Regions from separate parts of the Mycobacterium sp. 23 genome, predicted to be linked through region 2. Evidence: predicted binding sites of a transcription regulator. Region 2 holds the regulator's gene; the other holds the start of a gene.
What was found. The regulator LexA, encoded in region 2, represses DNA repair genes until DNA is damaged. The targets are predictions, from matches to a motif close to CGAACANNTGTTCG.
Positions count from the first base shown of each region.

Region 1: the regulator LexA is predicted to act here: its motif matches at 2,143-2,156, upstream of ACNQS7_RS22000 (HNH endonuclease signature motif containing protein).

Region 1 is NZ_JBLVUX010000005.1:4,489,878-4,493,628, reverse strand. It holds gene ACNQS7_RS22005 (LLM class F420-dependent oxidoreductase) at 1-558, opposite strand, end outside; gene ACNQS7_RS22000 (HNH endonuclease signature motif containing protein) at 605-2,053, opposite strand; gene ACNQS7_RS21995 (hypothetical protein) at 2,372-2,515, shown strand; gene ACNQS7_RS21990 (hypothetical protein) at 2,512-2,778, opposite strand; gene ACNQS7_RS21985 (GatB/YqeY domain-containing protein) at 2,908-3,372, opposite strand; gene ACNQS7_RS21980 (hypothetical protein) at 3,371-3,751, shown strand, end outside.
Region 2 is NZ_JBLVUX010000005.1:1,451,727-1,455,477, reverse strand. It holds gene ACNQS7_RS07825 (LGFP repeat-containing protein) at 1-875, shown strand, start outside; gene lexA (transcriptional repressor LexA) at 903-1,637, opposite strand; gene ACNQS7_RS07815 (LysM peptidoglycan-binding domain-containing protein) at 1,931-2,437, shown strand; gene nrdR (transcriptional regulator NrdR) at 2,600-3,061, shown strand; gene ACNQS7_RS07805 (peroxynitrite isomerase) at 3,072-3,557, shown strand; gene ACNQS7_RS07800 (PhzF family phenazine biosynthesis protein) at 3,561-3,751, opposite strand, start outside.

The sequences.
Region 1 (3,751 bases), 3.0 Mb from region 2:
ATCGGCCAACTTGCCGAACTTCTCCACGCCCCTGGCGCCGGCCATTGCCACACCAATGCCAGGCGGCACCTCGGGCACGTCCCACAGGCGGGCGGAATCGACCTGGAAGTAGTCGCCGCGCCAGTCCACCAACTCGCCGCCGAACAGCTCGCGGATGATCTTGATGGCTTCGCGCAGCATGTCCTGACGGCGCTCGACCGTCGGCCAGCCCTTGCCGATGACGTGTTCGTTGAGATTCTCACCACTGCCCAGGCCGAGGGTGAACCTGCCATCGGAAAGGATCTGCACGGTGGCCGCCTGCTGCGCCACGATCGCGGGGTGGTAGCGCATCGTGGGGCAGGTCACGTACGAATACAGATCGACCCGTTCGGTGGCGTGCGCGACCGCCCCCAGCACCGCCCAGGCGTTGGGTGCATGGCCTTGTGAAGTCAGCCACGGCGAGAAGTGATCACTGCAGACCTCGAAGTCGAAGCCGCGCTGCTCCGCCGAAACAGCATCGCGCACAAGCTGTTTCGGGCCCGCTTGCTCCGTCATCAAGGTATAACCGAACCGCGCCATGCCTGACGGGTACCCGGAAGGCAGCTGCGCAAACGGCGCGGACCGCCTAGAAGGGTGGGGGTTCGTTGTCGGGTGGGCCGGTGGCGGTGGTGCGGGCTTGGTGGTTGGCGCGGCGTTCAGCGGTCACGCGGGCGGCGCGGGCCTGGGCGCGGGTGCGGCGGCGGGTGGGCATCATCGCGGTGCGCTCGGCGCAGTAATCGGTGGGTGGGGTCTGGGCTTCGGGGGCGGGCATGCCGCCCACCGCGTGACACAGGCTGGGAAACAGCAGCGCAGACCCAGGGGTGGTGACGTGGGTGTCCCCGCCGGGGCTGGTGAGGATCAGGGTGCCGTCGGCGAGTTGTTTCTCGGTCCAGCCCCAGAACGTTTTCATCAGATGATGGGTGCGGCAGTAGCACTTGATGTTGCCGGCGTGGGTGGGCCCGCCCTGGGCCCAGGGGATGGTGTGGTCGAGGTCGCAGTGGGTGGCCGGCACGTCGCAGCCGGGCCAGCGGCACGTCAGATCCCGGGCCCGCACGAAATCAGCCAACGCCGGCGAGGGGTGGTAGTGGGGTTCGGGTGCAGCGTAGCCGGGGTGGATCAACGGCACCTGCTTGGCCGTCAACGCCAACTCGGCCAGCAGGTCGGGGGTGATCAGGTCCTCCCCACCGAGCAGACACGCGGGGCTGTCGCTGCGCCCGGCCAGGGTGGCGGCTTCGGCGATCACATGGATCACCACCGGGCTGGCCGGCTTTTTCCCGGCGGCGGTGCAGTCCGGGCGCGCGCATTCACAGCCCAGCCGGGTGCCACCGGCGGCCAAGGCCCCCAGGGCATCGGCGCGGCGCTGGGCCAGGGTGCGTGGATCGTTGGGGCACACGGTGGCCGCCAGCGCCGAGAGCCGCGCATCGATGGCCTTAGCATCGGTGGCGCGCAGGCGTCCCTCGATCTGCGCCACCCCGTTCAGGGGCGGGCTGATCCACACCTCCCGCTCGGCCCGGGCCTCGGTGCGGCGCCGCAGCGCATCGGCATCAGCGCGGGCCACGATCGCATCGACCTTCTGCGACAACCTCCCCCGGCTTAACGAGGGCCAGCGCGTCACCCGCGCCGCGACCGTGGCATCGACGGCCGCCAGCACGTCACGGTCTTCGATCAGATCGGTGCGGAACACGATCGTCGTGAATGCCTCATAGTCGATGTCGCCGGCGCAGAACACCGCCGCCACCTCCGGTAGCCGCTCCCGCATCGCCCGGGCATAACGCACCTTGGTCTCCGCGCGGCCCTGGCTGATCCGCAGCCCCGCCGCCACCTCCCCGGCGACGGCCTTCATCGTGTCGATCGCCCAATCCTCGGTCTCTCCACCCCGAGCCAGTCGGTAGGCGAACAACGCCCCCACCGCCACCAACTCCGCCGCCGCACCCTGATTAACCACCCGCGCCGCCCCACACACCCGCGCCACCCACCCCAGCGACTGCGCGGTCTTGCCCAACAACCCCTCGCGATGCTCGAACACCTGCCCCATCAGTGCGTCGAACCGTTCCACCCGCTCGGCCGGAGACAACTCACTGAACGGCTTCCCCTCCCAGGAGGGGCGCGGCTCGGCGGCTTTGTCGAACATACGTTCGAGTATACGCGCTTATACTGACGCATACTTTTTGGCGGAGTCGCGACTTGTAGATAACTGCGGCCTCGGCCGGAAGGTTGTGGATATGTCTCGATCGCGCCGTACGAAGGTTCCGGCCGAGGAAAAGACCCGCCTGGTCCTGGCCGCGCTGGCCGGAGAGATGACCTGCGCGGAAACAGCGCGCCGCTGCGGTGTCACCACGGTGAGGATGACCAAATGGAAGCATCAGTTCCTCGCCGCCGGCAGCTGGAAAACGAGCAACTCAAGGTCGCGCTGGCCGAAGCGACCGTGCAGTTACGGATCTGGCAGCGCGGCGCCGCGCTGATCGATCAGGTCCCTTCCACGACCTCGAAGCCCTAAGAGAGGCGGCGGGGCTGCCGGTTTCGAGGTTCTGCGTGCTGGCCGACATCCCCGAACGCACCTACCGGCGGCATCTGGCCCGGCTGCGCGGCGGCGACGTCGCCAACGGCCCGTGGCCAGCACCGGTGGTCGATCGCATCGCCGCGGGGTCGTCCGTTGCCGACGTCGGTCACCCCGGGTGCGGGTCTTGTGTGGTCGATGAGGACTTCGCTGTCCGGATCGGCGACGGTGATCTTGTCGCCGTTGGTCGATGGGCTCCCCACACCTCAAAAGTGACGAAACGTCACCGAAGTCCTGACATAGAACTGTCACCCATGTCCTGAGACATCACACACCGACGGGGTTCGGTGAGCGTTGATCGCTACTGGGGTACAGGCACGACGCGGCCCATTTCAGAGCCGGTCTTTGACCGCCGCGGACAGCCGCGACCCGTCTGCCTTCCCTTCGGCTATCCCGGTCGCAACCTTCATCACCAGGCCCATCTCCTTCATCGAAGGCGCGTGGCCGAGCGTCTCGGCAACCTGGGCGATCGCGGTTTCGACGACGTCGACCACTTCCGCATCGGTCAGCGGCGTCGGCAGATACTCGTCGATGATGCGCGCCTCGGCATGCTCGTTGGCGGCCAGCTCACCGCGACCGTTCTGCGTGTATATCTCGGCGGCCTCACCGCGCTTGCGGGACTCCTTGGCGAGCACCTTGAGCACCTCGTCGTCGGAGAGCTCCTTGGCCTCCTTGCCCGAGACCTCTTCGGTCTGAATCGCGGCCAACAGCATGCGTAACGTCGCAGTGCGCAGCTTGTCCTGCGCTTTCATCGAGTCGGTCAGGTCGGCCCGCAGCCGGGATTTGAGTTCCGCCATTCCAGAGACGCTACGCGCTGCTCCGGGGACCTACATTGAGAAATGCACCAACCGCCGACAGGATGTACCCCATGACAACCGACGACAGCCGCCGCCTACGGTGAGCACGCTGCCGCCTGAATACCCGGGTGAGGCCGCACCGGGACCGGCATACGAAACGCCGCCGGCTTACGGACCGCCCCCCGCATACGGACCGCCACCGGCATACAGACCGCCACCGGCATACGGACCGGCCCCTGGATATGGCCCCGGCTACGGTCCCCCGCCCGGCTACGGCCAACCACCGCCGGGCTACGGCCAACCCCCGCCCGGCTACGGCCAACCACCGCCGGGCTACGGCCAACCACCGCCCGGCTACGGCCAACCACCGCCGGGCTAC
Region 2 (3,751 bases):
TCGATTACGGCTCCGAGCGCTTCCCGCCCGTCGAACACCACCCCGAAGAGCACGAGGTGCCGGAATACGGTGCAGCGCCGCGGGTGAGCTGGTCCAGAGGGGGCGGGACCACGGCCGGTCCCGAGGGGCGTGGTCTGGGTGCCGAGGACTATCACGACGAGACCGCCGAGTACGGGGACGAGTACGCCCATGGCGCCGACGACTACGCCCGCGGCGCCGACGAGTACGCCCACGGTGCCGAGCAGGAAACCGACTTCGAGGAATACGAACACGACGAGTTCGAAGGTGACGAGGATCCGGACGCGGTGGACACCACCCCGACGCCCATCGTGACGCGCGGCGCCTTCGGCCAGCTCGTCGAGGCCGAGCCGGAGGTCGCAGAAACGATCTCGCCGGAAGCCTTCGAGGCGGAGTCCTCGGTGCCGCGCAGCGAGGGTCCGGTAGCGCCTGAGGTGCCCGAAACCCATCCTGAGCAGGAATTCCCGGACATCTTCTACCCCCGCGGTGGTCCCGCGGAAGAGGAGGTACCCGACGCGGCCGCCTCGGATACCGTCGTCGGCGCTTTCGAGCCGCGGAAGGGGCGGCACGCCGCCGCGGATGAACCGGGCTACGCACCGACGGCGACGGAGGCGGCCTATGCCGCGGCGCCGCAGGCCGAGGCTCCTCTGGCCGCAGACACTGCGGCGCGGCCGACCATCCACCTACCCCTGGACGACGACCCGTATCGGGCGCCGGACGGCTACCCGATCAAGGCCAGCGCGCGGTTCGGTCTGTACTACACGCCCGACAGTGCGCTATACCACGACACCCTGGCCGAGATCTGGTTCGCCAGCGAGGCCGTCGCGCAAGCCAATGGCTTCGTCAAAGCCGACTGATCGCCGGCCTGCGTCAGCGCTTCGGCGCTACACCTTGCGGATGACGGTGACGACCTTGCCGAGCACGGTCGCGTCGTTTCCGGGAATCGGATCGAAGGCCGGATTGTGGGGCATCAGCCAGACCTGACCGCCCGCCCGCTTGAACGTCTTCACGGTGGCCTCACCGTCGATCATGGCCGCCACGATGTCGCCGTTGTCGGCGACGTTCTGTTGGCGCACCACGACCCAGTCGCCGTCGCAGATGGCGGCTTCCACCATCGAGTCGCCGACGACTTTGAGCAGGAACAGCGTCCCTTCGCCGACCAGCTCTCGCGGTAGCGGAAAGACGTCTTCGACCGCCTCTTCGGCCAGTATCGGTCCGCCGGCGGCTATCCGGCCCAGCACGGGTACGTACGTAGGTTCCGGCAACGCGTCCGACCCGGCCACGTCGGTGCTGGGAGGTGTCACGGCGTCATCAGCCGCGCGGACGTCGACGGCCCGCGGCCGATTGGCATCCCGCCGCAGATAACCTTTGCGCTCCAGCGTGCGCAACTGGTGGGCCACCGAGGACGTCGACGTCAGGCCGACCGCGTCACCGATCTCGCGGATGCTGGGTGGATAGCCGCGGGTGGTGACCGAAGCGCGGATGACTTCGAGGATGGTGCGCTGCCGCTCGGTCAGCGCGGCATCGACGGCGTGCAACCGGCCGTCAGCGGCGGCTCGTTCGGATGCGCTAGCGGAACCGGCTCGATCAGCTACTGGGGGGTCGTTGCTGTCGCTCATGCCACTGAATGTAACCGCACCCGACCGAAGAATCAAACATGTGTTCGAGCAGCGTGTCGGAGCGGTCGGCCCAGCCTTCCTAGCGGCCCGGATCAGCGGAATCACAAGTGTGTAACTTTCGGATGGATCGGGTATCCGAAATTCATCCAGCTGGTTGCACCGACAAAACCTTGTCGGTGGTGAGGTCTACCGTTTTGCTCGTGCGACACGCCTCGCTCAGATGTTCGATATCGAACATGTGAGCGACTAGGGTCGAACACACGAGCGATATTTAGTCGACCGGAGGCAACGACATGACGATCAGCTACGCGGGCCCGCAGCGCACCTGGAACGCGCAGAGGCTGGTGAACAGGCCTGCCAACAGGCCGTTCGACGAGTCGCCTACATATCGCGGCGGGCAGATCCGGTCAAACCGGCCCGGCCCCACCCGTCCGGCCGGCGCGCCCATGCACTACCGCGGCACCGGCGTGGCGATGTCGACGGCGTCGCACCGGCGGCGTCCGGTCTCGGTGCTGACGACGATGGGGCTGGCGCTGCTCGCCGGCATCATCACGCTGTGGCTGGGCTTGATGGCCAATTTCGGGAGTGTGCTGAACGACGAACCGGCCGGCGCGTCGGCGCAGGTACCGGCTGCACTCGCCGTGGTGCGCGTGGAGCCCGGTGAGTCGCTGCAGCAACTGGCCACCCGGGTCGCGCCCGGCGCCCCGGTGCGCGAGGTGGTGGAACGGATCCGCAATCTCAACGCGCTGGACTCCAACGCAGTCGCCGCCGGCCAGACGTTGATCGCCCCGATCGGGTGAACCCGCGGGGAGCGGGACGAATTGCGCTCTGCGCCAACCTTGCTCGGTCGTCTCCACCTGCTGCTGGACTGATCGTGCCAGCGGTGGCCACGCCGGTGGCGCACAGGTACTCTCGGGGTGGTTCTGCGGTACCCCGAAGTCAGGCGCGGCAAAGGAGCGGCTATGCACTGCCCGTTCTGCCGGCACCCCGACTCGCGAGTGATCGATTCCCGGGAGACCGATGAAGGCCAGGCGATCCGCCGGCGCCGCTCGTGTCCCGAGTGCGGGCGCAGGTTCACCACCGTTGAGACCGCGGTGCTCGCCGTCGTCAAGCGCAGCGGCGTTACCGAACCCTTCAGCCGGGAAAAGGTGATCAGCGGCGTGCGCCGGGCCTGCCAGGGCCGCCAGGTAGACGACGATGCGCTGAACCTGTTGGCCCAGCAGGTCGAAGATTCGGTGCGGGCCGCAGGTCCGGAGGTGCCCAGTAACGAGGTCGGTCTTGCCATCCTGGGACCGCTGCGCGACCTCGACGAGGTGGCGTACCTGCGCTTTGCGTCGGTTTACCGGTCCTTCTCGTCGGCCGACGACTTCGAGCGGGAGATCGAGGCCCTGCGTGCCCATCGCAACGTGTCGACTCCGGGCTGAGGCTCGATAGATGCCCGTCGAACTCCACCCCGATCTCGCAGCGCTGGAGCCCCTGCTGGGCACCTGGACAGGACGGGGTGCTGGCGAGTACCCCACGATCGAACCTTTCGACTACCTCGAAGAGGTGGTTTTCACGCACGTGGGCAAACCGTTTCTGGTCTACGGGCAGAAGACTAAAGCTCCCGCCGACGGCAAACCCCTGCACGCCGAGACCGGCTACCTGCGGGTACCGCAGCAGGGAAGGGTCGAACTGGTCCTCGCTCACCCGAGCGGCATCACCGAGATCGAAGTCGGTTCCTACTCAGTGGCCGGTGACGTCATCGAGATCGAGCTGGCAACCATCGACATCGGGCTCACGCCGACCGCCAAAGAGGTGACCGCCCTGAGCCGTTCCTTCCGCATCGACGGCGATCAACTGTCCTACTCCCTGCGGATGGGCGCCGTTGGCCAGCCCGAGCAGCACCATTTGGCCGCAGTGCTGCACCGGCAGAGCTGAGCGTCAGTTCACCTGCCGCACACCGTCATCGGCGACGCGACCGCCGACTTTCGCCCATCCCTCCGCGCTCCACGTCGTCGTGATCAGCGACCCACGGCCCTGCGTAATCACCAGGTCCCGACTGAGGTATTCGGTGATCCGCACCGCCGCGGAGCCGGTCGCCTCGTCTTCGGTCACACCGAGGTTCGACGCGA